2 regions of the Streptomyces sp. Rer75 genome follow, and region 2 is predicted to be linked to the other one. Evidence: riboswitches for the same ligand, from Rfam matches in the RefSeq annotation. Region 2 holds a riboswitch; the other holds the start of a gene.
The links. Region 2 has a riboswitch for S-adenosylmethionine ahead of HYQ63_RS11945 (aminotransferase class V-fold PLP-dependent enzyme). Riboswitches for the same ligand answer to the same signal wherever they lie in the genome.
Positions count from the first base shown of each region.

Region 1: linked by a shared signal. The riboswitch ahead of thrC (threonine synthase) and the one ahead of HYQ63_RS11945 (aminotransferase class V-fold PLP-dependent enzyme) in region 2 are both predicted to bind S-adenosylmethionine.

Region 1 covers NZ_CP058693.1:4,677,913-4,692,959, forward strand. Annotated here, with positions in the region: gene HYQ63_RS19625 (MurR/RpiR family transcriptional regulator) at 1-665, shown strand, start outside; gene murQ (N-acetylmuramic acid 6-phosphate etherase) at 740-1,696, shown strand; gene groL (chaperonin GroEL) at 1,811-3,436, opposite strand; gene HYQ63_RS19640 (cold-shock protein) at 3,758-3,964, opposite strand; gene HYQ63_RS19645 (MoaD/ThiS family protein) at 4,395-4,673, opposite strand; gene thrC (threonine synthase) at 4,670-5,956, opposite strand; SAM riboswitch class I at 5,974-6,115, opposite strand; gene HYQ63_RS19655 (glucosyl-3-phosphoglycerate synthase) at 6,291-7,238, shown strand; gene HYQ63_RS19660 (trehalose-6-phosphate synthase) at 7,316-8,779, shown strand; gene otsB (trehalose-phosphatase) at 9,417-10,256, opposite strand; gene HYQ63_RS19670 (DUF3263 domain-containing protein) at 10,337-10,570, opposite strand; gene HYQ63_RS19675 (extracellular solute-binding protein) at 10,567-11,847, opposite strand; gene HYQ63_RS19680 (ROK family protein) at 12,105-13,139, shown strand; gene nagA (N-acetylglucosamine-6-phosphate deacetylase) at 13,139-14,302, shown strand; gene HYQ63_RS19690 (1-phosphofructokinase family hexose kinase) at 14,524-15,047, shown strand, end outside.
Region 2 covers NZ_CP058693.1:2,849,218-2,864,264, forward strand. Annotated here, with positions in the region: gene HYQ63_RS11915 (C40 family peptidase) at 1-234, opposite strand, end outside; gene HYQ63_RS11920 (NlpC/P60 family protein) at 414-1,439, opposite strand; gene HYQ63_RS11925 (NYN domain-containing protein) at 1,703-3,064, opposite strand; gene HYQ63_RS11930 (hypothetical protein) at 3,084-3,329, opposite strand; gene HYQ63_RS11935 (rhomboid family intramembrane serine protease) at 3,473-4,183, shown strand; gene HYQ63_RS11940 (Lrp/AsnC family transcriptional regulator) at 4,180-4,461, shown strand; gene HYQ63_RS11945 (aminotransferase class V-fold PLP-dependent enzyme) at 4,462-5,823, opposite strand; SAM riboswitch class IV at 5,986-6,103, opposite strand; gene trpD (anthranilate phosphoribosyltransferase) at 6,507-7,586, opposite strand; gene HYQ63_RS11955 (cytochrome bc complex cytochrome b subunit) at 7,740-9,377, opposite strand; gene HYQ63_RS11960 (ubiquinol-cytochrome c reductase iron-sulfur subunit) at 9,374-10,429, opposite strand; gene HYQ63_RS11965 (cytochrome c) at 10,426-11,235, opposite strand; gene HYQ63_RS11970 (heme-copper oxidase subunit III) at 11,305-11,925, opposite strand; gene HYQ63_RS11975 (hypothetical protein) at 12,137-12,538, shown strand; gene HYQ63_RS11980 (Ig-like domain-containing protein) at 12,564-13,817, opposite strand; gene HYQ63_RS11985 (cytochrome c oxidase subunit 4) at 13,930-14,328, opposite strand; gene ctaD (cytochrome c oxidase subunit I) at 14,325-15,047, opposite strand, start outside.

The sequences.
Region 1 (15,047 bases), 1.8 Mb from region 2:
TCGCCGCGCTCGCCGCGCAGCAGGCGGCGGGCCGGGCACCGGCCGTCACGGCGGACATCGCGGTCGACGACCCGATCGGCGACGTGATCGCCAAGCTCGCGCAGGAGGAGCAGCAGTGTCTGGCCGACACCGCCGCGGGGCTCGACCCCGGCCAGGTCGAGGCCGCGGTCGCCGCGGTCGCCGCCGCCCGCCGGATCGATGTGTACGGCATCGGCGCGTCCAATCTGGTCGCCCAGGACCTGGTCCAGAAGCTGCTGCGGATCGGCCTGATCGCGCACGCGCACGCGGATCCGCACCAGGCCATCACCAACGCCGTCCAGCTGCACTCCCGGGACGTCGCGCTCGCGATCACCCATTCGGGGCGGACGACGGACGTCATCGAGCCGCTGCGCGTCGCCTTCGAGCGCGGGGCGACCACCATCGCGATCACCGGCCGCCCGGACGGCGAGGTCGCGCAGTACGCGGACCTCGTCCTCACCACCTCCACCGCGCGCGAGAGCGAACTGCGCCCGGCGGCCATGTCCAGCCGCACCAGCCAGCTGCTGGTGGTGGACTGCCTGTTCATAGGCGTGGCGCAGCGCACGTACGAGAGCGCGGCGCCCGCCCTGTCCGCCTCGTACGAGGCCCTCGCGCACCGGCACGATCCCCGCCCCAGCCACCGCTGAGGCCGGGGCACGCGACAAGGCCCCGCACCGCCATCCCCCACCGTCACGCTTACGTAGGGAAGAGCCGCTTCGCCATGACTTCCGCCGCTGATGAGCAACAGCAGCAACAGCAGCAGCAACAGCTCCGCGCCCAGCTGGAGACCCTCACCACCGAGGCGTTCCGCCCCGAACTCGCCGAGATCGACCGGCTCGACACCGTCGAGATCGCCCGCATCATGAACGCCGAGGACGCCGGAGTCCCCGCCGCCGTCGCCGCCCAGCTCCCCCGGATCGCCGCCGCCATCGACGGCATCGCCGCGCGCATGGCGGACGGCGGGCGGCTGATCTACGCGGGCGCGGGCACCGCCGGGCGGCTCGGGGTGCTCGACGCGAGCGAGTGCCCGCCCACCTTCAACGCCCGGCCGGACCGGGTGGTCGGCCTGATCGCGGGCGGGGAGACCGCCATGGTGTCGTCCGTGGAGGGCGCGGAGGACAGCGCGGAGCTGGCCGCCGAGGACCTGGACCGGATCGGGGTCGGCCCGCAGGACACGGTCGTGGGCGTCTCGGCCTCCGGCCGCACCCCGTACGCCGTGGGCGCCGTCGAGCACGCCCGCCGCCGGGGGGCGCTCACCGTCGGGCTGTCGTGCAATACGGGCTCGGCGCTCGCCGCGGCCGCCGAGCACGGCATCGAGGTCGTCGTCGGACCGGAGCTGCTCACCGGCTCCACCCGGCTCAAGGCGGGTACGGCGCAGAAGCTCGTGCTCAACATGTTCTCGACCATCACCATGATCCGGCTGGGCAAGACCTTCGGGAATCTGATGGTCGATGTGCGCGCCTCGAACGAGAAGCTGCGGGCGCGCACGCGCCGTATCGTTTCTCTGGCGACCGGCGCCACGGACGAGCAGATCGAGAGCGCGCTGACGGCCACCGACTGGGAGGCCAAGAACGCCATCCTCACGATCCTCGGCGGCGTGGACGCGCCCACCGCCGAGAAGCTGCTCGGCGAGGCGAACGGCCATCTGCGGGCCGCCCTCGAAGCGGCCGGGGCGTAGCGCCCCGAAACCCCGGAAACACGGCGGCGGGGCGGCACCCCTGGGAGAAAGGGTGCCGCCCCGCCGTCGTCAGTGGACGGTATGACCGACCGGCGCGCGGGGCGCCGAAGCCGATCAGAAGTCCATGTCACCGCCCGGCATGCCGCCCGGGGCGCCCGCCGGAGCGGCCTTCTCGGGCTTGTCGGCGATGACGGCCTCGGTGGTGAGGAACAGCGCGGCGATCGACGCGGCGTTCTGGAGCGCGGAGCGCGTGACCTTGGCCGGGTCGATGATGCCCTCGGCGATGAGGTCGATGTACTCACCGGTCGCGGCGTTGAGGCCGTGGCCCGGGGTCAGGTTGCGCACCTTCTCCACCACGACGCCGCCCTCGAGGCCGGCGTTGACGGCGATCTGCTTCAGCGGGGCCTCCAGGGCCAGGCGCACGGCCTGGGCACCGGTGGCCTCGTCGCCCTCGAGCTCCAGCTTCTCGAACACCGAGACGGTCTGGAGCAGGGCCACGCCACCACCGGCGACGATGCCCTCCTCGACGGCGGCCTTGGCGTTGCGCACCGCGTCCTCGATGCGGTGCTTGCGCTCCTTCAGCTCGACCTCGGTCGCGGCACCGGCCTTGATGACGGCCACGCCGCCGGCCAGCTTCGCCAGGCGCTCCTGGAGCTTCTCGCGGTCGTAGTCCGAGTCCGAGGACTCGATCTCGGCGCGGATCTGGTTGACGCGGCCCTGCACCTGGTCGGTGTCGCCGGCGCCGTCCACGATGGTGGTCTCGTCCTTGGTGACCGTGACCTTGCGGGCGCGGCCGAGCAGGTCGATGCCCGCGTTCTCCAGCTTGAGGCCGACCTCCTCGGAGATGACGGTGCCACCGGTGAGGATGGCGATGTCGCCGAGCATGGCCTTGCGGCGGTCACCGAAGCCCGGGGCCTTGACGGCGACGGACTTGAAGGTGCCACGGATCTTGTTGACGACCAGGGTCGCCAGCGCCTCGCCCTCGATGTCCTCGGCGATGATCAGCAGCGGCTTGCCGGACTGCATGACCTTCTCGAGCAGCGGGAGGAGGTCCTTCACGCTGGTGATCTTCGAGTTGACGATCAGGATGTACGGGTCGTCGAGCGACGCCTCCATACGCTCCATGTCCGTCGCGAAGTACGGGGAGATGTAGCCCTTGTCGAAGCGCATGCCCTCGGTGAGCTCGAGCTCGAGCCCGAAGGTCTGCGACTCCTCGACGGTGATGACGCCTTCCTTGCCGACCTTGTCCATGGCCTCGGCGATCAGCTCGCCGATCTGGGTGTCGGCGGCGGAGATGGAGGCGGTGGAGGCGATCTGCTCCTTGGTCTCCACGTCCTTGGCCTGCTCGAGCAGCTGGGCGGAGACGGCCTCGACGGCCTTCTCGATGCCGCGCTTGAGGGCCATCGGGTTGGCGCCCGCGGCAACGTTCCGCAGGCCCTCCTTGACCAGCGCCTGGGCGAGGACGGTCGCGGTCGTCGTGCCGTCACCGGCGACGTCGTCCGTCTTCTTCGCGACCTCCTTGACCAGCTCGGCGCCGATCTTCTCGTACGCGTCCTCGAGTTCGATCTCCTTGGCGATGGACACACCATCGTTGGTGATCGTGGGGGCGCCCCACTTCTTCTCGAGGACGACGTTACGGCCCTTGGGGCCGAGGGTGACCTTGACGGCGTCGGCGAGCTGGTTCATCCCGCGCTCGAGGCCGCGCCGCGCCTCCTCGTCGAACGCGATGATCTTGGCCATGTGAAGTGGTCCTCCCAAGACGGGGTGGATTGCTCCGGACCGCGCCTGGCGCCCGCGACGGACGGCCTGCCTGCCGTGCGGTTCCTTGCCCCGCGCGGCGCCGGCGAGCCTCACCGACCCGATCCTTCTGTCACTCTCACCTTCAGAGTGCTAACGCAATAATTAGCACTCGCCCCATGAGAGTGCAAGCGCCCGACGGGCGTCAAGAGAGGCGTGGGGCGGGGCCCCGGGGAAGGGGACCCGCGGCATGCCAGAGGGCCCGCCCCCTCGCGGGGTACGGGCCCTCCGGCTACTTCAGTCAGCTGCGTCGCGTTCGGCGCGTCAGCCTACGGCCACGCGGACCATGTCCGCCTGCGGGCCCTTCTGGCCCTGCGAGATCTCGAACTCGACCCGCTGGCCTTCCTCGAGGGTGCGGTAACCGTCCATCTGGATCGCACTGTAGTGGACGAATACGTCCGCACCACCGTCGACCGCGATGAAGCCGTACCCCTTCTCCGCGTTGAACCACTTGACGGTGCCCTGAGCCATTCCTAACTCCCCTATTGCTGGCCCTTGCGCAGGACCGCACTCCGCGGACCCGGGTCAGACCTCACCCCCCGAGTCGAGGGGGGTGTGCGCCGGAACGCGTCGACCGCCGCTGAATGTATCCGTCCCAACGCCCTCTGCAACAGGTCAATTGGACGAGAATTCTGGGCACGGCCGATCGGTTAAAAGTGGAGAAGTCCTGTGAAGTTCGGGCAAACCCGACCGGACATAGGGTACCAACCCGACAAATCGCGCACACACTTTGCGCACAAGTTGACGAGTTCTCATATGCGGTTCCGGCGCCGGGGCCGATGAGGTAGCCCGCGCCCGACGGGGAAGCGGGGCAACTGTATCGCGATTCCACACACGGAATCGCCCCGTCCGGTTCTTCCCGGACGAGGCGATTTCCAGAGGTGAGCGGGGTGATGGGGCGTCAGCAGCCACCCGCGACCGCGGGGATGATCGACACCCCGGCGCCGTCCGGCGTGGCCGTGGCCAGGCCCTCGGCGAACCGCACGTCGTCGTCGTTGACGTAGACGTTCACGAAGCGGCGCAGCTTGCCGGTGTCGTCCAGGACGCGCGCGGAGATGCCCGCGTGGTTCTTCTCCAGGTCCGCCAGAACCTCGGCGAGGGTCGCACCCTCGGCACTGACCTCGGCCTGGCCGCCGGTGTAGGTACGCAGGATGGTCGGGATTCGGACGTTGACGCTCATGCGAGGCCAGCCTCTCGGAACGAGTCAAGGGTGGGGCGGATGATGGCGGAGGGGCCCGTGGTGGGGGCCACCGCGTCGAGGGTCTTGAGGCCGTCGCCGGTGTTGAGGACGACGGTCGTCAGGGACGGGTCGAGCAGCCCGTCCTCGATCAGCTTCTTGGTCACGCCGACGGTCACGCCGCCCGCGGTCTCCGCGAAGATCCCCTCGGTGCGGGCGAGCAGCTTGATCGCGTCGACCACCTGCTCGTCGGTGACGTCCTCCACCGCCCCGCCGGTGCGGCGCGCGATGTCGAGGACGTACGGGCCGTCCGCCGGGTTGCCGATGGCCAGCGACTTGGCGATGGTGTTCGGCTTCTGCGGGCGTACCACGTCGTGGCCCGCCTTGAAGGCGGTGGAGACCGGGGAGCAGCCCTCGGCCTGGGCGCCGAAGATCTTGTACGGCTTGTCCTCGACCAGACCGAGCTCGATCAGCTCCTTGAGCCCCTTGTCGATCTTGGTGAGCTGGGAGCCGGAGGCGATCGGGACGACGATCTGGTCCGGCAGCCGCCAGCCGAGCTGCTCGCAGATCTCGTACGCCAGGGTCTTGGAGCCCTCGCCGTAGTACGGCCGCAGGTTGACGTTGACGAAGCCCCAGCCCTCGCCCGCCGGGTCGCCGATCAGCTCGCTACAGAAGCGGTTGACGTCGTCGTAGTTGCCCTCGATGCCGACCAGGTCACCGCCGTAGACGGCGGCCATGACGACCTTGCCCGCCTCCAGGTCGTGCGGGATGAAGACGCACGAGCGGAAGCCCGCGCGGGCCGCCGCGGCGCCCACCGCACCGGCCAGGTTGCCGGTGGAGGAGCAGGACAGGGTGGTGAAGCCGAAGGTGCGGGCCGCCTGGACGGCGATGGCGACGACCCGGTCCTTGAAGGAGTGGGTCGGGTTGCCGGAGTCGTCCTTGACGTGCAGCTCGCCGGTGACGCCCAGCTCGCGGGCGAGCCGGTCGGCCTTGACGAGCTGGGTGAAGCCCGGGCTCAGGCTGGGGAGCGCGGCCACGTCGGCGGGGACGGGCAGCAGCGGCGCATAGCGCCAGATGTTGTCGGGACCGGCCTCGATCTGCTTGCGCAGCCCCTCCGGGTCGCCGCCGGGCAGCTCGTACGCCACCTCCAGCGGCCCGAAACACGACCCGCACGCGAAGATCGGGCCGAGGTCGAAGCGCTCACCACACTCGCGGCAGGACAGGGCGACGGCGGGGCCGAAAGCGGCAGCGGACGTGGTTGAGCTTTCGACGGATTGCACAGCCATGGAGGCGAGGCCCTTTCTCCTCATCTTCCTCGGGACGCATTTCGCCACGAGACGGAATTGGCACCTTCCCGAGCTGGGAGCCTCGCTACAGGACGCGAGACCAGCTGGAGGGTTGCCGGGGCTTCAACGGGCCGTTCCCTCTGCCCCTCTGGATGAGCGGTATGGCCGCCGGGCCGGACCCGGGGCGTTTGTCCGCACCGAGCCCCCGACATACGAAGGTCACGTGCGTTGTTCAAGACTGTAACCGACGGCCCGGATGGTTGAGCTAGCCGTCCGAACCGCGAGATGGATCACAACGATCACGCCGAGCGATCACAGCAGGGAGACAAAACAGGTGCTGGATGAGGTGGAGCGCTGGCTGGAGCACCGCTCCTGGTCGGCCGACGACCGTCCGCTGGACCGCCTGCTGGCCGCGAAGCGCCACACGGCGACGAGCGTCAGCGTCATACTGCCCGCGCTGAACGAGGAGGCGACCGTCGGCGAGATCGCCGCCGCGATCCGCCGCGAGCTGATGACCGAGGCCGTGCCGCTCGTCGACGAGCTGGTGGTGCTGGACTCCGGCTCCACGGACCGCACCGCCGAGGTCGCGGCCGCGGCCGGGGCGACCGTGGTGCACCGCGACGCGCTGCTGCCCCGGCTGCCCGCGCTGCCCGGCAAGGGCGAGGTGCTGTGGCGGTCGCTGCTGGCGACCAGCGGCGACATCGTCTGCTTCATCGACGCCGACCTGCGCGAATTCGACGCGCGCTTCGTCTCCGGCATCGTCGGACCGCTGCTCACCGACCCCGGGGTGCAGCTGGTCAAGGGCATGTACGACCGGCCGCTGCGGGACACCGCCGGACAGGGCGGACGGGTCACCGAACTGGTCGCGCGGCCGCTGCTCAACCTGCACTGGCCGCAGCTCGCCGGATTCGTCCAGCCGCTGGGCGGCGAGTACGCGGCCCGGCGCTCGCTCCTGGAGCGGCTGCCGTTCCCCGTCGGGTACGGGGTCGAGCTGGGCCTGCTGGTCGACTCGCTGCACACGGTCGGGCTCGACGCCCTCGCCCAGGTCGACATCGGCGTGCGCAAACACCGCCACCAGGACGGCAAGGCGCTCGGCCGGATGGCCGCCGCGATCTACCGCACCGCGCAGCTGCGGCTGGCCCGCGGCCATCTGGTGCGGCCGCGGCTGACCCAGTTCGAGCGCGGCGAGAACGGCTTCGAGCCGCGGACGACGGCGGTGGACACGGAGGAACGGCCGCCGATGATCGAGATCCCGGAGTACGCGGAGCGGCGGGCGGCATAGCTCTGCGGCATAGCTCTCACGGGGGCAAGAAACCGTACGTACGTTTGCGCGCGGTGCCCGATGGCTAGGCTCGCGACATGGCCGTTGAACGCAGCGCACCGATCCTCGTCGCGTCCAACCGCGGTCCGGTCTCGTACGCGCTGGGCGAGGACGGTTCGCTCACCCCCAAGCGCGGGGGCGGCGGGCTGGTCTCCGGGCTGAGCGCGATCGGGCCCGACGCGGGCGCGGTCTGGGTGTGCGCCGCGCTCGGCGACGGCGACCGCGAGGCGGCGCGCCGCGCCGGGGCCGGACACCTGGACGCGGACCACACCGGTGGGCAGCAGGTGCGGATGCTGGACATCGCGCCGGACGTCTTCGCCGCGGCGTACAACGGCGTCGCGAACTCGGTCCTGTGGTTCGTCCACCACCTGCTCTACCAGACCCCGGTCGAGCCGGTCTTCGACGCGGAGTTCCGCGCCCAGTGGGCGGCGTACGAGGCGTACAACGCGGCCTTCGCCGACGCGCTCGCCCAGGAGGCGGCCGACGGCGCGATCGTGCTGGTGCAGGACTACCACCTGGCGCTGGTCCCCGGGCTGCTCCGGGCCCGCCGCCCCGACCTGCGGATCGGCCACTTCTCCCACACCCCCTGGGCACCCCCGGACTACTACCGGCTGCTGCCGGACGACGTCGCGGCGGGCGTGCTGCGCGGCATCCTCGGCGGCGACCGCGCCGCCTTCCTCACCGGGCGCTGGGCCGCCGCGTTCGCCGACTGCTGTGCGGCGGTGCTGGGCGCGGAGGTCGTCCGGGGGCCGGACGGCTCCGCGGCCGCCGTCCGGTTCGAGGGCCGGGAGACCCGGCTCGGGGTGCACGGCCTCGGCGCCGATGCCGACTTCCTGCGCGAGCGGTCGCGGGCGGCCGACGTGGACGAGCGGCTGGCGGCGCTGCGCGAGCAGATCGGACCGGGCCGGAAAACGATCGTCCGGGTGGATCGCACCGAACTGTCCAAGAACATCGTGCGCGGGCTGCTCGCCTACCGCCGCCTCCTGGAGACCCACCCCGAGTGGCGCGAGCGCGTGGTCCACGTGGCCTTCGCCTATCCGTCACGCCAGGACCTGACCGTCTACCGCGACTACACCGAGCGGGTGCGGGTGCTCGCCGAGGAGATCAACGCGGAGTACGGAACGGAGGGCTGGCAACCGGTCGTGCTCCACGTGAAGGACGACTTCGCGCGCTCGCTGGCCGCCTACCGGCTGGCCGACGTGGCACTCGTCAACCCGATCCGGGACGGGATGAACTTGGTCGCCAAGGAGGTGCCGGTCGTCTCCGAGCGCGGCTGCGCGCTGGTGCTGTCGCGGGAGGCGGGGGCGTACGAGGAGCTGGGCGCGGACGCGGTGACGGTGAACCCGTACGACGTGGAGGGCACGGCCCGCGCGCTGGACGAGGCCCTGCGAACCCCGGACGCCGAGCGTGCGGACCGCACGAAGCGCCTGGCCGCGGCAGCCACAGCCCTCCCACCCCGCGACTGGTTCCTGACCCAGCTACGGGCCCTGCAAGCGGACTAGAGCCCCCCACCCCGCCCCTCCCCGAAACCGGGGCTCCGCCCCGGACCCCGACCCTCACCGGGCTCCGCCCTGAACCGCTGCGGGCGTGGGCGGGGCACCGCCGGGGCGAACCGCCGAGCCCGCGCCACCCCGACACCGCGGCACCGCCCGCGGGCTCCACCCCGGCCCGTCCGGGCGCACCGCCCCGGGCGCCGCTCACCGGGCTCCGCCCCGGGCGCACCGGCCCGAGCACCGCCCCGCAGCCTCAGCGCCCCGGCCCGTCCCGGGCGCCGGGCCCGCGCCTCCCGTCGCCGCGGCACCGCTCCGGACCCGGCCCCGGGGCACCGCCGTAGCCGTGCACGGCCTGCGGGGTCGGCCCTGCGGGCACCGCCCCGGGCGCGCTCACGCGCCTCGTAGCCGAGCGGCGGCACATCGCCCATCGGCGGCGGGGGTCCAGGGGGGTGCCCCCTGGGTTCGGGAAGGGGCGGGGTGGGGGACTCTCAACCCACCGCCCCCGACACCGCTCGCAGGGCGCCGCTCCCCGGACACCGCTCCGGCGCTGCCGCGCCTCGGCGGGGCGCGGCGTCGCTTCGCCGACCGGCGGGCCGGGGGTCCAGGGGGGCTGCCCCCTGGGTTCGGGAAGGGGTGGGGTGGGGGCTCAGCGCAGCGCAGCGGCCAGGGCCTCCAGCAGGGCCACAACCCCCGCCGGGCCGTCGACCACCAGGTCCGCGCGCTCCGCCAGGGCCGTCACCTCCGTGCTGCCGCTGCACACCAGCAGCCCCGGCACGCCTTCCTTCCGCAACCGCTCCACGGCGGCGAACGCGGCCAGGTCGCCGAGGTCGTCGCCCGCGTAGAGCACCGCGCCCGCGGAGGTCTCGCGGACGTACTCCAGCAGGGCGACGCCCTTGTCCATGCCAGGCGGGCGCAGCTCCAGGACCAGGCGGCCGGGTTCGACGATCAGGCCGTGGCGCTCGGCCAGTGCCTGGAGCGGGGCGCGGAGCTGGTCGAAGGCGGCCTGGGGGTTCTCGGTGCGGCGGGTGTGGACCGCGACGGCGCGGCCCTTGTCCTCGGTCCAGGTGCCGTGCCAGGCGCCGTTCGCCTCCAGGACGCCCGGCAGTTCGGCGCGGACGGCGGCGATGCCCGGGTGGGGTTCGGGGGTCTGGACGGCCTGGCTGGACGCGTCCCAGCGCTCGGCGCCGTAGAGGCCGAGGACGACGAGGTTGGCCGGGGCGGCGCTGTCCGCGAAGCCGCCGTAGCGCACGGCGACTTCGGCCGGGCGGCCGGTGATCACCGCGAAGGAGCCCAGCCGGGGGCCCAGCGCGGCGAGGGCCGGGACGGCGCCGGGGTGGGCGCGGGCCTGGTCGGGGTCGGGGACGATGTCGGCGAGGGTGCCGTCGAAGTCGACCCCGAGGACGGCCCGGTCGGGCCGTTCCAGGAGGGCGGCGAGGCCCTCGCGGCCGGCGGCGGTGGCGGGTACGGGAAGGGGGTGGCTGCCCATGCGGCGACCCTACCCGCCCCCGCCCACCGGCACCCGTACCGGCGACCGGCGTCGGCCACCCGGGGACGACGCCAAAAAACTCAGCGGCGGTCGCGCCGCTCGTCGCGCAGACGGCGCAGCCGGTTGATCGTCACCGGGTCGTGTTCCAGCGCGCGGGGGTCGTCCAGCAGGGCGTTGAGCAGCTGGTAGTAGCGGGTCGGGGTGATGCCGAGCCGCTCCCGTATGGCCCGTTCCTTGGCGCCCGGGCCCGGCCAGCCGCCGCGCTCGACGGCGAGCACGGCCAGGTCCTGTTCGGAGAGTCCTTCGGCGGTCACGAGTTGGCCGTCTCCATGGCGTCCGCCGCCCGCTGGATCTCGCCGAGGACGCTCGCTGGGTCGCCGCCCCTGGTCACCGTCGAGCCGATCTTCTCCTTGACCATCTTGCTGATGCTCGCCCAGGAGGTCTTGTCGGCGGGGTAGAAGTGGGCCTGGTCCATCTGGTCGAGGAAGCGCCACAGCTTCTTGTGTTCCTGCTCGTGGCGCATCGTCGCGGAGACGGCCGTGGTGACGGGCAGCAGGTCGTACTGGTCGGCGAAGTCCAGCACGTTCTTTTCCTGGTAGACGAAGTCGAGGAACTCCCCGATCTGCTTCCGTTTGCCGTTCGCCTTGAAGGCCATGAGCCAGTCGGCGACGCCCATCGTGGAGGCGGACTTGCCCTTGCGGCCGGGCAGCGGGGCGGTGGCGTATTCGATGTCGTGGCCGGACGCCTGCTGCATCAGGGTGGGGTGACCGTTGAGCATGCCGACCTCGCCGCGGGTGAAGGCGTTGAAGACGTCCTGGCGGTTGGTGCGGGCCGGGGAGCGCGGACCGGTGAGGTCCGCGCCGACCAGCTCGTCCCGCAGCCACTCGAAGGTCTCGATGTTGGCGGTGGAGTCGATGGTGTAGCTGCCGTTGGAGTCGGTGTAGCCGCCCCCGCCGCTGAGCATCCAGATCATGGCCTCGGCCTGCGACTCCTCGGGGCCGAGCGGTAGCCCGTAGGGGATCTTCACCCCGGCCGACTTGAGCGCTTGCGCGGCGTCCTTCAGGTCCGCCCAGCTCTCGGGGGCGGAGGATATGCCCGCCTCGTCGAACAGCTTCTTGTTGTAGAAGAGCAGCCGTGCGCTGGAGACGAAGGGCAGCCCGTACAGCACCCGGCTGACCTCGCCCGCCTGGGCGATGGAGGTGATGAACGAGGCCTGGGTGGGGATGGAGAGCATCTGGTCGGCGCGGTAGAGCTTGCCCGCGGCGGCGTAGTCGGCGTACGCGCCGATCTGCGCGATGTCCGGGCTGTCGCCGTCCTTGACCATGTCGGCGACCTTCTTGTCGACTTCGGTCCAGCTGTAGACCTTGACGTCGACCGTGATGCCGCTGTGCTTGGCCTCGAAGGCCCGGGCCAGTTTGTCCCAGTACTTCTGGGAGGTGTTCTCGGCGCTGTCGCCGTAGTCCGCCGCGATCACCTTCAGGACGTTCCCGTCCGATCCGGAGCTATCGCTGCCGCACGCGGACAGCGCGGGCATCGCCACCGCCGTCGCGGCCCCAGCCGTCGTCAGACTCAAGAACCGTCGCCGCTGCACTGCCTTTTCCCACCCTATGGCTTGATTCATCCTCCGCGATGCTTCTCGCGAAGGTCGAGCGAGTCTGCCTTGCAAACCTCCACAAGGTCTACACCATGGGCGTATCGCTTCGGTATCGGACCTCTCCTTGCCAGGTCAGACGTATCGCACACCCTCACGTGGGATGTGTCACGTCGTCACAACTCGCTTACCTGCGAAGAAGAACCACCCGGCGAGTGGACTAGACCTCTCGTGGTGGATCGCGGGAGACTGTCCCTGTGAGACACGTCATCGCCCTCGATGTGGGCGGCACCGGCATGAAGGCCGCCCTGGTCGGGGCGGACCGGACACTCCTGCACGAGGCCAGGCGGCCCACCGGGCGGGAAGACGGACCCGAGGCCGTGGTCGCCGCGATCCTCGACTTCGCCGCCGAGCTGCGCGCCATCGGCGAGCGGCGGTTCGGCGAACCGGCCGCGGCCGCCGGGGTCGGCGTGCCCGGCGTGCTGGACCAGGACCGCGGCGTCGCCGTCTTCGCCGCCAACCTCGGCTGGCGCGACGTACCGCTGCGCGCGCTGCTGTCCGAGCGGCTGGGCGGCGCCCCGGTCGCCCTCGGGCACGACGTCCGGACGGGCGGGCTGGCCGAGGGGCGGCTGGGGGCGGGCCGGGGCGCCGACCGGTTCCTGTTCGTGTCGGTGGGCACCGGGATCGCGGGCGCCATCGGCATCGAGGGCCGTCTCGAACCGGGCGCCCACGGCGACTCCGGCGAGATCGGCCACATCGTCGTACGGCCCGGCGGCACCCCGTGCGGCTGCGGCCAGTCCGGCTGTCTGGAGACGCTGGCCTCGGCCGCCGCGGTGGGCCGGGCCTGGGCGGCGGCGGGCGGCGGGCCCGGCGCGGACGCGGCCGACTGCGCCAAGGCCGTCGAGTCCGGCGACCCGCGGGCCGCGGCGGTGTGGCGGGAGGCGACCGGCGCGCTCGCCGACGGCCTGGTGACCGCCCTCACCCTGCTGGACCCCGAGCTGCTGATCATCGGCGGCGGGCTCGCCGAGGCCGGGGAGACGCTGTTCACCCCGCTGCGCTCGGCGATCGAGGAGCGGATCACCTTCCAGACGCTCCCCCGCATCGTCCCCGCGGCCCTCGGGGACACCGCGGGCTGCCTGGGCGCGGGGCTGCTCGCCTGGGATCTCGTCGCCGCGCAGTCCGCCGCGCAGTCCACCGCGCAGTCCACCGCACAGTCCCCGCACCCCGCGCCGTCGCCCACGTCCCCCTCATCCCACGCGCAGCCCGCGCAGTCCACGGAGGTATCCGGCTGATGGTCCAGCGAACGGTTCTCACAGGCGCCCGGGTGGTGCTGCCGTCCGGGATCAGCACGGACGCCACGCTGACGGTCGAGGGCACCCGCATCGCCGGAACGGCCGCCGGGGACAGCGCGGGCGCGGGCGACACCGTGCGCGATCTGTCCGGCTGCTGGATCGTCCCCGGCTTCGTCGACCTGCACCTCCACGGCGGCGGCGGGGCCTCGTTCTCCACGGGCACCGCCGAGGAGGCGCTGACCGTCATCCGGACGCACCGCGCGCACGGCACCACCACGACGCTCGCCTCCACCGTCACCGGCGACCTCGACGACCTCGCCCGGCAGGCGGCGGTGCTCTCCGAGCTGGCCGAGGACGGCGAGCTGGCGGGCATCCACTTCGAGGGGCCGTTCATCTCCCCGCACCGCTGCGGCGCCCACCAGCCGTCGCTGCTGCGCGACCCCGACCCGGCGGACGTGCGCAAGCTGATCGACGCGGCGCGCGGCACCGCGCGCATGATGACGCTCGCGCCCGAGCTGCCGGGCGGGCTGGAGTCCGTACGGCTGCTGGCCGACAGCGGCGTCCTGGCGGCGGTCGGCCACACCGACTCGACGTACGAGGCGACCCGGGACGCCGTGGAGGCGGGCGCGACCGTGGCGACCCACCTGTTCAACGCGATGCCGTCGCTGCTGCACCGCGAGCCCGGCCCGGTGGCCGCGCTGCTGGAGGACGAGCGGATCACCATCGAGCTGATCAACGACGGGACGCATCTGCACCCCGCCGTGCTCCAGCTGGCCTTCCGGCGCGCGGGCGCGGACCGGGTCGCGTTCATCACCGACGCGATGGGCGCGGCGGGCATGAGCGACGGGCGCTATCCGCTCGGCCCGATGGAGGTCGAGGTCAAGGACGGCGTGGCGCGGATCAGCGACGGGCCCACGGCCGGTTCCATCGCGGGCTCCACCCTCACCCTCGACCACGCCTTCCGGCGGGCCGTCACGGTCGACGGGCTCGGCGTGGACCAGGCGGTCCGGGCGCTGTCCGCGACCCCCGCGCGGGTGCTGGGGCTGGACGACCGGGTGGGGTCGCTGGAGGCGGGCAAGGACGCGGACCTCGTCGTCCTCGACGCCGACTTCCGGCTGCGGGGCGTGATGCGGCGCGGCGACTGGGTGGTCGACCCGCGGTAGCGAGCCGCGGTAAGGGAGCCGCTGCCCCGTACGCCGCGCCCCGCTGACCCCGAATTGGCCGATTTCGCACCATGATTGGGCGTCCCGGTCATCCCAAAGGGGTGGGCCGGGCGCCGCGCCTTTGGCATGATCGCTCACGCGCGGGCGCCGCTCGGCACCCAGCCACACGCTTTCAGCACAGGAATCTCCGTCCGGCGGGGGGACGGGAGAGGAGATGCCGGGTGATCCTGACGGTCACGCTCAACACCGCCCTCGACATCACCTACCGGGTGCCTCGACTGCGCCCCCACGCCAGCCACCGCGTGACCGACGTCACCGAACGGCCCGGCGGCAAGGGCATCAACGTCGCGCGCGTCCTCGCCGCACTCGGCCACCACACCACCGTCACCGGCTTCGCCGGAGGGGTGACCGGCACGGTGGTCCGCGATCTGCTGGCAGAGGATGCGGACACGGACGCCGCCACGGACACCGGCGGCGGGCGGATCACCGACGCGCTGGTGCCGATCGCCGGCACCACCCGGCGCACCCTCGGCGTCGTCGACACCGCGTCGGGCGACACCACCCAGTTCAACGAGGCCGGACCGGCCGTCACCTCCGCCGAGTGGGCCGCCTTCATGGACGCCTACGCCGGGCTGCTGCGCGAGGCCACGGCGGTCGCGCTGTGCGGCAGCCTGCCGCCCGGCGTCCCGGTCGGTACGTACGCCCAGCTCATCCGCGAGGCCCGGGCCGCGGGCGTCCCCACCCT
Region 2 (15,047 bases):
GGTGGCCCGCTCCGCCTGCTCGTAGAGCCGGTCGATCTGGTCGGCCGCGGGCCGGTCGGCGGCCATCCGGTCTGCCGCGGTCCGGGCCGAGGGGTGGCCCGCCGTGGTGTCGTGGGGCTCGGCCAGGGCCGGGGCGGCCAGCGCGGCGCCGGTGGCGGCGGCCGCAGAGGCGGCGGTCCAGACGACGGTGGCCCGGACGGGCCCGGGCTTCGAGAAGCGGCGAGAGGACGCCATGGGGAGCCGCACTCCCTTCCGCGGAGTCGGTGAGGAACTGCGCGCAGACAGTAGCGGCGTGACCACCCGGGGTCCAAAGCCGATCGCGGGCACACAAACTGATGCCCCGCCGGAGACCGCAGGTCACCGACGGGGCGGGAGTCGTGGGGAGTTGTCCCGATTCGCCCGAACGGACGTCGTCAGACCCTCACGCCAAACTGGAACGGCATGTTGTCCATCGACTCGTAGCGCACATTGGCCCCGGGCTTGGGGGCGTGCAGCACCTGCCCGTTGCCCGCGTACAGACCTATGTGGTGCAGGTCGCTGTAGAACATCACCAGGTCGCCGGGCTTCAGCTCGCCGCGGCCGATCTGCGTACCGGCGTTGGCCTGGTCCTGGGAGATGCGCGGCAGCTGGACCCCGGCCTGCTGGTACGCCCAGCCGGTGAGGCCGGAGCAGTCGAAGGAGGACGGGCCGGTGGCGCCCCAGACGTACGGCGAGCCGATCTTGGTCTTGGCGGCGGCCAGCGCCGCGGCGGCACGCTGCGAGTCGGGCACGTCGCTGCCCAGGTCGACCCGGCTGCTGGCGCGGTTGGCGCGCTCCCGCTCCTCCTCCGCGAGCTTGGCGCGCTCCTGCTCGGTGAGGGTGTTGAGGAGGTTGCGGGCCTTGGTGAGCTTGCCCTGGATCTCCTTCTTCTTCTCGCCCAGGGCCTTCCGGGTGTCCGCCAGGTCCTGGAGCTTGGTGGACGCCTCCTCGCGCTGCTGCTTGAGCGTGCGCTGCTTGTCGGCGATCTTCCGCAGGGACTCGGCCTGCTTGCCGCTCACCTGGTCGAGGGTGGACGCCTTGTCGAGGTAGGTATCCGGGTCGGAGGAGAGGATCAGCTGTACGGAGGGGTCGATACCGCCGGTGCGGTACTGGGCGGTGGCCATCGAACCCAGGCCGTCGCGCAGCTTGTTCAGGTCCTGCTGGCCGCGCGCCACGTTGTCCTGGAGGTCGCCGACCTGGCTCTCCAGCTTCTCCTGCTTCTCCTTGGCGCCGTTGTACTTCTCGGTCGCCTGCTCCGCCTCTTCGTAGAGCTTGTCGACCTGCTCCTTGACGTCCTTCTTGTCCTGCTTCGGGGCGGCCTGGGCGGCCTGGGACGTGAGCGCGACGGCGGCTGCGGCGGTCGCCGTGAGTACGGATACCCGAGTGCGGCTCGGCTGCTTGGGTCGACGGTGGGACGCCACGAAGGCGAGCTCCTTCTTCCTCCGGCCGCCTACCAGGGGTTGAGGTGCGACCCCGGGCTCCACGGATACGCCGCGGACTCGGCGGTACCCCCGCTGTCACCCCGGATGGGTGATCAACCGCGCGAAGGTTCGAGCCGACATTAGTGACCCTGCCGTGATCCGTTCAAATCCCGACGACAAAAAAATTGGCTACGGACGCATCTTTTACAAACATCGCACGGGCAGTGACGGTCAATTGACACTGTGCTGATGCTTAGCACCCGTCAGGTGCGCGCAAGTCGCTTCAGCAACAGGGCGGATGCCACGGGGCGCGCTCCGGCGCGTGCGACCCCGTCCGCGACCTCGCGGTCGGTCGACACCACGACCACCGGACGGCCCGGCGGCTCGGCCCGCACCAGCTGCCGGATCAGCTCGTCCGCCGTCACCCCGGGCTTGCTGAACAGCACCCGGACCCCGCGCGGCGGCGCCAGCAGCACCGGAGCGGCCAGCTCCGCCCCGTCGAAGACACACGTCATCTCCGCGCCCGTCTGCGCCGCGAGCACCGCGAGCCCGCCCAGCAGCCGCAGCCGCTGCTTCTCCAACGGCATCGTCGGATAGCCGGTCTTGGTGACGTTGTAGCCGTCCACCACCAGGTGCGCCTGCGGCAGCGCAAGCAACTGGTCCAGCAGCGCCGGATCCATCTCCGACAGCGCCCTGGTCGCTATGTCCTTCGGCGTCATCTTCCCCGGCTCGACCGCGTCCACCGTGTCCGCCGGGTGCATCGACGCGGGCGGCAGCGCCAGTTCGCGGCGCAGCCCCTGGGCCGCGTCCAGCACCGTGTCCAGCAGCAGCCGCAGCCGCATGTCCTCCACGCTGCGGCCCTCGCGCACCGCCCGCCGGCTCGCCTCCAGCGCCGACTCCGCCTCCGCCAGCCGGGCCCGCAGCCGCCGCGCCTCACCGTCGGCGGCCGCCTGCCGCGACGCGGCCTCCGACCGCACGGTCTCCAGCTCGCCCTCGACCTTGCGCAGCGCCGCCGCCCCGCGCTTCACATCGCTCTGCGCGCTGCGCAGCTTGCGCTGCACCGCGTCCGTCTCCTTGCGGGCCGCGTCCAGCTCGGCGCGGACCCGGTCGGTTTCCTTGCGCGCCGCCGAGCGGGCGGCCGCCAGTTCCTCGCGCAGCCGCTGAAGCTCGCGTTCGGCCTCCTCGCCCGCCCGCTCGGCCGACGCCCGCTGGGCCTCCTCGCCCGCCGCCTCGACGAGCTTCACCCAACCCACGGGGCGCAGCACGTACGCCACCGCCGCGACGTCCACCGGATCCGCGGCCGCGGGCGGCGAACCGCCCTCGATGGCCTCGGTCAGCTCCGTCTGGGTCTCGCGCAGCCGCTGCCCGATCCGCTGCCGGAAGACGGGGTCGCTCTCCACCGCGGCGGCCATCGCGTTGCCCGCGAACTTGGCGCGCCGGTTCGGGGTGAAACGGGCGTACTGCCGCAGCTGGGGTGGCAGTTCGGTGACCGTCAGACCACCGAACGCATCCGCGACCAGCGCCACCACGCGCCGCCGCACCCCTTCCGGCAGGGGGCGGTCCAGCGCCTCGGTGACGCCCTCGGCGTCACCGGCCGCCTCGCGGCCGCCGGTCCGGTCCACCACCTTCTCCTCGCTCCGTGTCTCAGGCCCTCGCGTTCGCACTTGGACGGTCCACCAGCTCGATCTGGTCGACCGCGTTGCACCAGCGACAACGCACTGACTCAATGGTCTCACTGACCACATCGCACTCCTCGACCCGAGGCTCCCCCGCCAGGTCCAGGTGGATGAACTCGACCGCCTTCGTCGAGCGCGTCACATCGAAACGGGTGAGGTTGCCGCACAGCGTGCAGCGCCAGCGGGTCTCGGCTGTCGGCGTGGGAACGGCCATGGTGTCGGGTCCTCGCTACTCGGGCTCATCGGCGTCCTGTAACCCTACGGCCTGAGCCCTGGGCGTTGTCGGGCCCGTACCCCGCCCCCGGGCGGCGGCGAGGCGCTCTGTGCAGGTTGTGCCGGGTACGCGATGATCTGCCCATGATCGAGAAGTCGGCGGGGTCCGGCCGTCCCGTGATGACGTACGCCCTCATCGTCACCTGCTGCCTGATCTTCGTCCTCGGACCGGCCTCCGGGCTCGACCCCCGCTACGGCTCCGGCGGGGACCTCCTCCAGGCACAGACCTCGTACTTCGAGCGCTGGGGAGTCGTCCCCAGCGCCCTGTGGAGCGGCACCCCCGCCGAGCCGCTGACCCCGCTGACCGCGCTCTTCGTCCACGGCAACTGGCTGCATCTCCTCGGCAACATGCTGTTCCTCTACGTCTTCGGGGCGATGACCGAGGAGCGCATGGGGCGTATGCACTTCGCGCTCTTCTACCTCGTCACCGGCTATCTCGCGCTCCTCGGCTACGCAGCCGCCCACGCCTCCTCGCCGCAGACGCTGGTCGGCGCCTCCGGTGCCATTTCCGGCGTCCTCGGCGCCTTTTTATGGCTCTTTCCGCGCGCCCGGGTGACCAGCCTGTTCCCGTTCCTGTTCTTCCTCCCGCTGCGCTTCCCCGCCTGGGCCGTACTGATCTTCTGGGTCACCCTCCAATGGCTCGCCGCCCGCCAGGCCGACGCCCGCCCCGGAGTGGCCTACCTCGCCCATCTCGTGGGCTTCACCCTGGGATTTCTCTACGCGTGGGCCCGCTTCGGGCGGCCGGATAGAGTGGGCGGCGCAGCCAGGGCCAGCGAGGGAGAAAGCCAGCCGTGATCACTTCGATCGTGCTCATCAAGACCAGCGTGGACCGGATCCCGGAGATCGCCGAGAAGATCGCCGCGATCGAGGGCGTGAGCGAGGTCTACTCGGTCACCGGGGCGCACGATCTGATCGCCATGGTGCGGGTGGCCCAGCACGACGACCTCGCGGACATCATCCCGGGCCAGATCTCCAAGGTCCCCGGCGTGGCCTCCACCGAGACCCACATCGCGTTCCGCACCTACTCCCAGCACGACCTGGAAGCCGCCTTCGCCATCGGCCTCGACAGCTGACTAGCGGGCGGGGACGCAGCGGCCGTCCTCCGTGCGGTAGTCCCACTTCGCGCCGTCCCGGACCAGCTCCTTCACCGCCCGGACGAAGCGCTCCACGTGCTCGTCCGGAGTGCCCGCGCCGAAGCTGACGCGGATCGCGTTCAGGGAGCGCTCCCCCGGGGCGGCCTCGGGCGCGCCGCACTCCCCCGGGTCGCCGGGCTCGCTGCCCAGCAGGGTCCGCACCAGCGGATGCGCGCAGAACAGCCCGTCCCGTACGCCGATCCCGTACTCCGCGGACAGCGCCGCCGCGAAGTGCGAGCTGTTCCAGCCCTCCACCACGAACGACAGCACACCCACGCGCGGCGCGTCGTCGCCGAACAGCGACAGCAGCCGTACCTGGGGCACCTCCGCCAGCCCCTCCCGCACCTTCGCGATCAGCTGCCGCTCCCGCGCCACCAGGCCGTCGAACCCGGCCTCGGACAGCGCCTTGCACGCCGAGGCGATCGCGTACACCCCGATCACGTTCGGCGAACCGGCCTCGTGCCGCGCCGCGGTGGTGTGCCACTCGACCTCCACCCCGCCGTCGTCCCGCCGCGCGACCTTGCGGCTCGCGCCGCCGCCCGCCAGGTACGGCCGCGCCTCGCGCAGCCAGTCGGCCCGGCCCGCCAGGACGCCCGCCCCGAACGGCGCGTACAGCTTGTGCCCCGAGAACGCCACCCAGTCCACGTCCGCCTCCGCGATGTCCACCGGGTGGTGCGGGGCCAGCTGCGCGGCGTCCAGCACGATACGGGCGCCCCGCGCATGCGCCGCCGCGGCCAGCTCCCGCACCGGCCACAGCTCGCCCGTCACATTCGACGCACCCGTCACGCACACCAGCGCCGGGCCCCCGTCCCGCCCCGCCAGCGCCTTCTCCAGCGTCTCCACGGCCTCCCGCGGCGAGCGCGGCGCGCTCAGGCAGGTCACCCGGGTGTCCTCCCGCTGCTCCCACGGCAGCAGCGAGGCGTGGTGCTCGGTCTCGAACACGAACACCTCCGCGCCGGTGGGCAGCGCGGCGGCCAGCAGGTTGAGCGAGTCGGTGGTCGAGCGGGTGAAGACCACCTGGTCGTCCTCCCGGCACCCCAGAAACGCCGCGACGTCCCTGCGGCTCGTCTCGAACAGATCCGTCGACAACTGCGACAGATAACCCGCCCCGCGGTGGACGCTCCCGTAGTACGGGGCGTACGCGGCGACGTCGTCCCACACCCGCCGCAGGGCGGGCGCGCTGGCCGCGTAGTCGAGCGCGGCGTAGGTCACCTCACCGCCGGTGACCAGGGGCACGGTGACATCACTGCCGAGGACGGCGAGCGGGGCGGAGGTCTCGACAGCAGAAGGGCATGCGGACATGGCGAATTCTCCCGATGGGTTTGCGAGCATGCGGAAACTCGCTCAACGCACGGTGCACGGTGGGCTCCGCGCGGAGCTGGGGGAAAACGGGGCGCTACGGCCCTAGCGCATTCGCTGCGTCACGGAAGAACTCCCTCGACCACCAGGACCCCTAGTGCGAGGGGTCCGCGCTTGCCGCACGCCTCGCTGCGTGCGGCCTGGTCATCACCCGGGGCACCCCGCCACGGACGGAGGGTTGCCGGACAGCGGGCCGGGGCCGAAGTCGCTGTCGCTCGTGACCTGGGGGGATTATGCCATGCCGCTCCGCGGTGGCCACCGCGCGTCCGCATGCTGGACGATCCCCCACCCCGCCCCTTCCCGAAACCGGGGGATACCCCCGGCCCCCCGCCGGGGCTCCGCCCCTGGACCCCGCTGCGGGGGCTCCGCCCCCTGCACCCCCGCTCCTCAAACGCCGGAGGGGCTGGGTTGTACGCCCGGAAGGGCTGGTTTGTACGCCCGGAGGGACGGGGGTACGCCCAGAGGGTCGGGGGTGTAGCCCCAAGGGACGGGGGTGTACAGGGCCAGGGCGCCGGGGCGAGGGCTGGGCAGGTCTACCTGGTTGTGGGCAATCGTTCCGCAGGGCGGAACGGGTGGGCACAACCCGGCCACCGGGCCGCACCCGGCGACGAAACCCCGCGCGCCCGCTACGCGTTGCTCGCCCGCACCCACCGTTCCAGGGACTCCCTCGCCGCGCCCGAGTCGATCGACTCGGCGGCTCGGGTGACGCCCGCCGCGATGCGGGCCGTCAGCGGGGTGTCGGAGGGCTCGCGGTCCCAGTCCAGGGTCGCCAGAGCCGCGGCGGTGTTCAGCAGGACCGCGTCCCGGACCGGGCCCGTCTCGCCGGCCAGAAGGCGGCGGGCCACGTCCGCGTTGTGCGAGGCGTCGGCGCCGCGCAGCGCCTCCACCGGGGCCAGGTCGAAGCCGATGTCGCGCGGGTCGAAGGTCTCCCGGCGGACCGTGCCGTCCCGCACCACCCACACCTGGGAGGTCGCGGTGACGGTCAGCTCGTCCAGGCCGTCGTCGCCCCGGAAGACCAGCGCCGAGGAGCCGCGCTCGGCCAGCACCCCGGCCATGATCGGCGCCATCCGGGCGTCGGCGACGCCCGTGACCTGGCAGCGGACCCGGGCCGGGTTGGTGAGCGGGCCGAGGAAGTTGAACGGGGTGGCGATGCCCAGCTCGCGGCGGGCCGCCGCGACGTGTCGCAGCGACGGGTGGAACTTGACCGCGAAGCACATGGTGATGCCCGCTTCCTCGGCGATCTCGGCCACCCGCGCCGGGCTCAGGTCCAGGTTGACGCCGAGCTTCTCCAGGACGTCGGAGGCCCCGCTCGCGGAGGACGAGGCGCGGTTGCCGTGCTTGACCACGCGCGCGCCCGCACCGGCCGCCACCAGAGCGGACATGGTCGAGATGTTGACGGTCTTGGCGCGGTCGCCGCCCGTGCCAACGATGTCGACGGTCGGCCCGGGCACCTCGATCGTCTTGGCGTGCCCGTACATGGCACGGACGAGGCCGGACAGCTCGGCGACGGTCTCGCCCTTGGCCCGCAGCGCGACCGCGAACCCGGCGATCTGGGCGTCGGTGGCCTCGCCGCGCATGATGCGGTCCATGGCCCAGGCGGTGTCGTCGGCGCTGAGGTCCTGGCCACCGAGGAGGGAGCTGAGCACGTCCGGCCAGGTGCGGGCCGTCGCGGTGCTGTCGCCTCCGGCTGGGGTCACAACGTCCATGGTCCGCTCCTGAAATGTCTCATGGCTCGATCAGCGCTCGATCAGCCCAAGCCTATCGGCGCGGAGGACGTTCATAACCACGACCGGGGCCCCGGTCCGGACCGTGAGGTCCGGGCCGGGGCCCCGGTCGGTGGCGTCAGACGACGGAAGAGATCAGTGGTGGCCGTGGCCGCTGGTGATCTCCTTGTACTCCTCGGAAGTCGGCTTCGGGATGAAGGCGTCCTTGCCGTAGTACGTCTTGGACAGCCTGGCCCGCAGCTTCTGCGACGCCGTGACCTTGCGGCGGACGCCGTTCTCGTCGACCTCGGGGCCGATCTCGTACGCCTTCGGCTGCTCGTGCTGGGTGAGCACGTGCAGCTGCTCCTGCGTGAGCGGCTCGTGCACCTCGATGAACTCACCGTGCGGCAGGCGCTTGATGATGCCGGTCTCGCGACCGTGCAGCACCTTCTCCTTGTCGCGGCGCTGGAGGCCGAGGCAGATCCGCTTGGTGGCGATGAACGCGAGGACCGGGCCGACGAAGAAGCCGATCCGCACGAACCAGGTGATCGAGTTGATCGACAGCTGGAAGTGGGTGGCCCACAGGTCGTTGCCACCACCGACCAGCATCACGAAGTACGCGGTCAGCCAGGCGACACCGAAGGCCGTACGGGTCGGGGCGTTGCGCGGGCGGTCCAGGATGTGGTGCTCGCGCTTGTCGCCGGTGATCCAGCCCTCGATGAAGGGGTAGAGGCCGATCGCGAAGAGGACCAGCGGGAAGAGCACGATCGGGATGAACACGCCCAGGACGAGCGTGTGGCCCCAGGCGGTGATCTCCCAGCCGGGCATCACACGGACCAGACCCTCGGCGAAGCCCATGTACCAGTCGGGCTGGGCGCCGGTGGAGACCTGGTCGGGCCGGTAGGGGCCGATGGTCCAGATCGGGTTGATCGTGGCGATCGCGGAGATGACGGCGATGACGCCGAACACCAGGAAGAAGAAGCCGCCCGCCTTGGCCATGTAGACCGGCAGCAGGGGCATGCCGACGACGTTCTTGTTGGTCTTTCCGGCCCCGGGGTACTGCGTGTGCTTGTGGTAGAAGACCAGGATCAGGTGCGCCACCAGCAGGCCGAGCATGATGCCCGGCAGCAGCAGGACGTGGACCGGGTAGAGCCTCGGGATGAGATCCATGCCCGGGAACTCGCCGCCGAACACGAACATCGAGATATAGGTGCCGACGACCGGGATCGACAGGAACACGCCCTCGATGAACCGCAGACCGGTGCCGGAGAGCAGGTCGTCGGGGAGCGAGTAGCCGGTGAAGCCGGTCAGCATGCCGAGGAAGAACAGCAGGAAGCCGAACAGCCAGTTGATCTCACGCGGCTTGCGGAACGCGCCGGTGAAGAAGACGCGCATCATGTGCACGAACATCGCGCAGAGGAAGACCAGCGCGGCCCAGTGGTGGATCTGCCGGATCAGCAGACCGCCGCGCACCTCGAAGCTGATGTCGAGCGTCGAGGCGAACGCCTCGGACATCCGGACGCCCTGCATCGGGACGTACGGGCCGTGGTACACGACCTCTTCCATGCTGGGGTGGAAGAACAGCGTCAGGTACACACCCGTGAGGATGATGATGATGAAGCTGTAGAGCGCGACCTCGCCCAGCATGAAGGACCAGTGGTCCGGGAAGATCTTGCGCATGTTGGCCCGGGCCAGGCTGTAGATGCCCAGCCGGCCGTCGGCCCAGTCGGCGACGCGCTCGCCCGCGGGCGCTTTGCCGCGCCGCGGCGTGCCCGTGTCTGTTGCAGTACTCATCCGCGCTCCCAGTAAGCAGGACCGACGGGCTCCGAGAAGTCGCCCATGGCTTCGAGGTACCCCTGGTCATTGGCCCTGATCCGCAGCTGGGGCAGTGCGTGACCGGCCGGACCGAAGATCACTCGGCCACCGTCGGAGAGGTCGAACGTCGACTGGTGGCAGGGGCACAGGACGTGGTGGGTCTGCTGCTCGTACAGGTTGATCGGGCAGCCGACGTGGGTGCAGATCTTCGAGAAGGCGACGATGCCCTCGTGCGACCAGTCCAGCTCGCGCTTGTCCTTGATGTTCTCCGGCTGGAGCCGGACCAGCATCAGGGCGGCCTTGGCGATCTCGGTCTGGAAGTCGTGGTCCTCCTCGGTCATGCCCTCGGGCATGGCGAAGGTGAGGGAGCCCACGGAGATGTCCTCGGGCCGCAGCGGCTGCATGGTGTTGTAGTTCATGAGCCGCTTGCCCTTGCCCCAGCTGGTGTGCCGGAGCTTGGTGCCCGGCATCGGGCCGAGGTCGCGCAGCAGCACGACGCCGGAGAGCGGCACCAGGGCGAGCGCGCCGAAGAGGGTGTTGCGGGCGAGCTTGCGGCGGCCGAAGCCGGACTCCTTGGCACCCGCCCGGAAGTCGTCGAGGACCTTGGCCTTGACCTCGGGGCTGGCCTCGATGGCGTGGCGCTCGTCGGCGATCTCCACGTCGGACATCAGGGTGCGGGCCCAGTGGACCGCACCGGCGCCGATGCAGAACAGCGCGATGCCGAGGGTGACGCCCAGCGCGAAGTTCAGCGCGCTGATGTGGCCGATCGGGAAGACGTAGATGTACTTGTCGACCGGCAGCGCCACGTAGGAGGCGATGAAGGCGATCGTCGCCAGCATCGAGACCGTGAACATCAGGGCGACGGTGCGCTCGGACCGCTGGGCGGCCCGCTCGTCGATGTCCTGCTGACGGTGCTCGTGCGGGGGCAGCCCCGGGTCGGCGAACGGGTCTTCCGCGACTACGGTCGCGCCGCCCTCCGCCCGCTCCGCGGGCAGCTTCTCTTCTGCTTCTGAAATCTCGTGGCTACTCATGACTTCTTGGCCTTTGCGGTCCGGGCGGCGACCCAGATGGTGAGGACGATCAGCGCGCCCATGCCGAAGACCCAGGCGAAGAGGCCCTCACTGACCGGGCCCAGCCCGCCGAGCTCCAGGCCACCGGGGGTCTTGGACTTGTCGCTGTTGACCGTGTCGAGGTACGCGATGATGTCCTGCTTGTTCTTCTCCGGCATCACGGTGTCGGGGAAGGAGGGCATGTTCTGCGGGCCGGTCTGCATGGCCTCGTACAGATGCTTCTTGCTCACGCCCTCGAGGGACGGCGCGTACTTGCCGTTGGTGAGGGCACCACCCTTGCCGGCGAAGTTGTGGCACTGCGCGCAGTTCGTACGGAAGAGCTCTCCGCCCTTCGCGACATCCGCGCCGTCGGTGCTGTACTGGCTCTTGGTGGGCGTCACCGGCCCGGCGCCGAGCGAGGAGATGTACGCGGCCAGCTGCTCGGTCTCGGCGTCCGTGTAGACCTTCTTCTTCTTCGGCACCTGGGCGCCCGGCTGCTGGGCGGGCATCCGGCCGGTACCGACCTGGAAGTCGACGGCGGCCGAGCCGACGCCTACCAGACTCGGGCCGTCAGTGGTCCCCTGACCGCCCGTACCGTGGCAGCTGGCGCAGCCGACGGAATAGAGCTTCTTGCCCTCCTCGATGGCGAGGGACTGGGCGGAGCTGTCATCGGCCTTCGCCTCGCTCGGCGAGAACGCGGCGTACAGCCCCCCAGTGACCGCCAGCGCGAAGAGTAGGACGACGAGCGCAGCCAGCGGATGGCGCCGTCGTGCGGAGAGCTTTTTCACGGATTACCCCGGTGTCAGGATCTTCTGCGTCGATGCTTTAAGGACGTGCTTCCGGTCGCGGTGACCGGCTTACTTGATCATGTAGATCGTGGCGAAGAGGCCGATCCAGACGACATCGACGAAGTGCCAGTAGTAGGACACGACGATGGCCGCCGTCGCCTGCTGGTGGGTGAACCTCTTGGCCGCGTACGTCCTCCCCAGGACCAGCAGGAAGGCGATGAGTCCGCCCGTCACGTGCAGTCCGTGGAAACCGGTGGTCAGGTAGAACACCGAGCCGTACGGGTCGGAGGAGAGCGAAAGCCCGTCCTTCTTGACCAGCTCGGTGTACTCGAAGATCTGACCGCCGATGAAGATCGCGCCCATGATGAAGGTGATCACGAACCAGGAGCGCAGCTTCCTCACGTCGCCACGCTCGGCAGCGAAGACACCGAGCTGGCAGGTGAGGGAGGAGAGCACGAGGATCGTGGTGTTCGTCGCCGAGAACGGGAAGTTCAGCGCGGACGCCATTTCCTTCCAGTGCTCGGCTCCGGTCACCGATCGCAGGGTGAAGTACATCGCGAAGAGGGCCGCGAAGAACATCAGCTCGGAACTCAACCAGATGATGGTTCCGACGCTGGTGAGGTTCGGCCGGTTGACCGACGGGTGCGCGTGCCCGGTTTCTACTGTCGTTGCTGTCGCCACGACCGACATTATGTCGGTCGCTTATCCGGCCCTCACTCCCGGGGGTGCCGTTCGGAGTGTCCAGGACGGTGTCAAGGGCATCGATGCTGCTCGTCGCGGCTGTTCCGGGCGATCCCTCGAAGGAGGGAGAGATCGGTTCGCCCCCTCCTCCGGAAGGCTGTACGGGAGTAACATCCGCCGCAGGAGCCCGGTAGTCCCCTTGGCTGATGCGGAGGAAACGATGCGGCCGACCGCCACGGTGCTGGTCTACAGCGACGACGCGAACACCCGCGAACAGGTGCGGCTCGCGACCGGTCGCCGGCCCGCCGCCGATCTGCCTCCGGTGGAGTTCGTGGAGTGCGCGACGCTCCCGGCCGTCCTGGAGGCGCTGGAGGACGGCGGGATCGACGTCTGCGTGCTCGACGGCGAGACGGCGCCCGCGGGCGGAATGGGCGTCTGCCGGCAGATCAAGGACGAGATCTTCCAGTGCCCGCCGGTGGTGCTGCTCATCGGCCGCCCGCAGGACGCCTGGCTGGCCACCTGGAGCCGCGCGGAGGCCGCGGTGACGCATCCGGTGGACCCGGTGGCCCTGACGGACGCGCTGGCCGGGCTGCTCCGCAAGCGGCTCGCGGTGGGCGCCTGACCGCACTCGGTGCGGTGTCACGCGGTCATGCCATGGGGCGGAGCCGGGCCGAGTCGGCCGGGGTGCTGCCGTCCCGCTGACCGGCGGCGAGGGCGCTGCCCTGACGCCAGTCGGTCCAGGCCATGTTCCAGTCGCCGTAGCCGTTGCCGAACGCGGCCATGTCGTCCCCGTTGCTGTTGACGACCGTGACGAGGTCGCCGAGGTGCACGGTGTTGAAGAACCACCGGGCGTTCTCGGTGGACATGCCGGTGCAGCCGTGGCTGACGTTGGCGTACCCCTGCGAGCCCGTGGACCAGGGCGCGGCGTGGACGTATTCACCACTCTGGGTGACCCGGGCGGCCCAGTAGACCATCAGATCGTAGGAACCGGCGCCGAGGCCGATGCTGGCGCCCGTCATCCGCACCGCCGACTCCTTGGCGAGGATCACCTTGGTGCCGTTACGGGTGTCGAACCCGGGCATACCGGTCGTGATCGGGATGGTCCGGATCACCTGCCCGTTGCGCCGCACCGTCATCTGGTGGGTCCCGGAGTCGGTCAGGGCCTCGATCCGGTCGCCGGTGGTGATCCGCAGCGGCTTGGCGTCACCGCCGTAGAGCCCGCCGCCGACCCTGATGCCCTTGAGGTTGGAGCGGACCTTGACGGTGGCGTGCGCGGGCCAGTACTCGGCCGGGCGGTAGTGCAGCTCCTTGCTGTTCACCCAGTGCCAGACGCCGTCCACCGCGGGCTCCGAGTCGACCTTCAGGCCCCGCTCGACCACGGCCCGGGCCGAGGGGTCCTTCACCGGGCGGCTCAGCTTGGCGGTGACCGGCTGGCCCACCCCGTACTCGCCCGACTTCGGCCCGAAGGTGACCTTCAGCAGCTTGCGCTTGGAGCTGGTGGTGAAGTCGATCGTACGGCGGCCCGGCGCGCCGCCCGAGTCCTCCGTGGACACCCGCAGCGTGTAGTGGGCGCCCGCCGCCAGCGGCACGGTGGAGCGCCACCGGCTGCCGTCCGGCGTCAGTTCGCCCCGTACGTACCGGCCCGCCGCGTCGGTGGCGGTGACGTCCGTGATCCGGCCGTCGTCGCCCTTGGCGGTCACTTGGAGCGGCCGGTCCGGATCGGCGTCGCGCGCGCCGCTCTCACCGCTGAAGGAGATCTGGTCGGCGGCGTCGTACGGCTTGGCGGACAGCGGGTCCGAGGAGGGGCCCCCGCATCCGCTGAGACCCGCTATCAGCGACGCCACCAGCAGGGCACTGGAGAGCACCGCCCGGGTTCGAGGAGATCGAGGTGTGTGGTTCATGCGCTCACGCTATGGACGCCCGCGGCGGACGGCGCGCCGAGCGTGGCATCCGGGTACCGGCACACGAATGGGGCCCGGCACCTGAGTGGTGTCGGGCCCCGTTCGGGAACAGCTACTGGTTCTGGTTCTCGCCGCGGTAGTACTCGAAGACCCACCCGAAGAGGCCGACCATGATGATCGGGGCGGAGAAGAACAGCAGCCACCAGCCGAAGACGACACCCATGAAGGCCAGGGCGCCACCGACGGCCAGGGACAGCGGCTGCCAGCTGTGCGGGGAGAAGAAGCCCAGCTCACCGGCGTCGTCCGCGACGTCCGCGTCCTTGTTGTCCTGCGCTCCGACATCCACCCGGCGCGCGGTGAACGCCAGGTAGAAGCCGATCATGATGCTCAGCCCGAAGGCGAGGAACAGCGCCGTGGTACCGGCGGGCTCCTTCGACCACACGCCGTAGACGATCGCCATCACCAGGATGAAGACGGCGAGCCAGATGAACATCCGGCCTTGGACCTTCACTTGTCGGCCTCCTTACCACCCGCGAGGGCCTTGTCCTGGTCGGCCGCACCCTGGTGCTCGAGCTGGTCGAGCGCCGCGATCTCGGGGTGGTGCAGGTCGAATGCCGGGGATTCGGAACGGATCCGCGGCAGGGTGAGGAAGTTGTGCCGCGGCGGCGGGCAGGAGGTCGCCCACTCCAGCGAGCGGCCGTAGCCCCACGGGTCGTCGACCTCGATCTTCTTGCCGTACTTGGCCGTCTTCCAGACGTTGTAGAGGAACGGCAGTATCGACAGGCCGAGCAGGAACGAGCTGATCGTGGAGATCGTGTTCAGCGCGGTGAAGCCGTCGGCCGCCAGGTAGTCGGCGTACCGGCGCGGCATGCCCTCGGCACCCAGCCAGTGCTGCACCAGGAAGGTGCCGTGGAAGCCGATGAACAGCGTCCAGAAGGTGATCTTGCCGAGCTTCTCGTCCAGCATCTTGCCGGTCATCTTCGGCCACCAGAAGTGGAAGCCGGAGAACATCGCGAAGACCACGGTGCCGAAGACCACGTAGTGGAAGTGGGCCACCACGAAGTACGAGTCGGAGACGTGGAAGTCCATCGGCGGCGACGCCAGGATGACGCCGGTGAGACCACCGAAGGTGAAGGTGATGAGGAAGCCGATCGCCCAGAGCATCGGGGTCTCGAAGCTCAGCGAGCCCTTCCACATCGTGCCGATCCAGTTGAAGAACTTGATACCGGT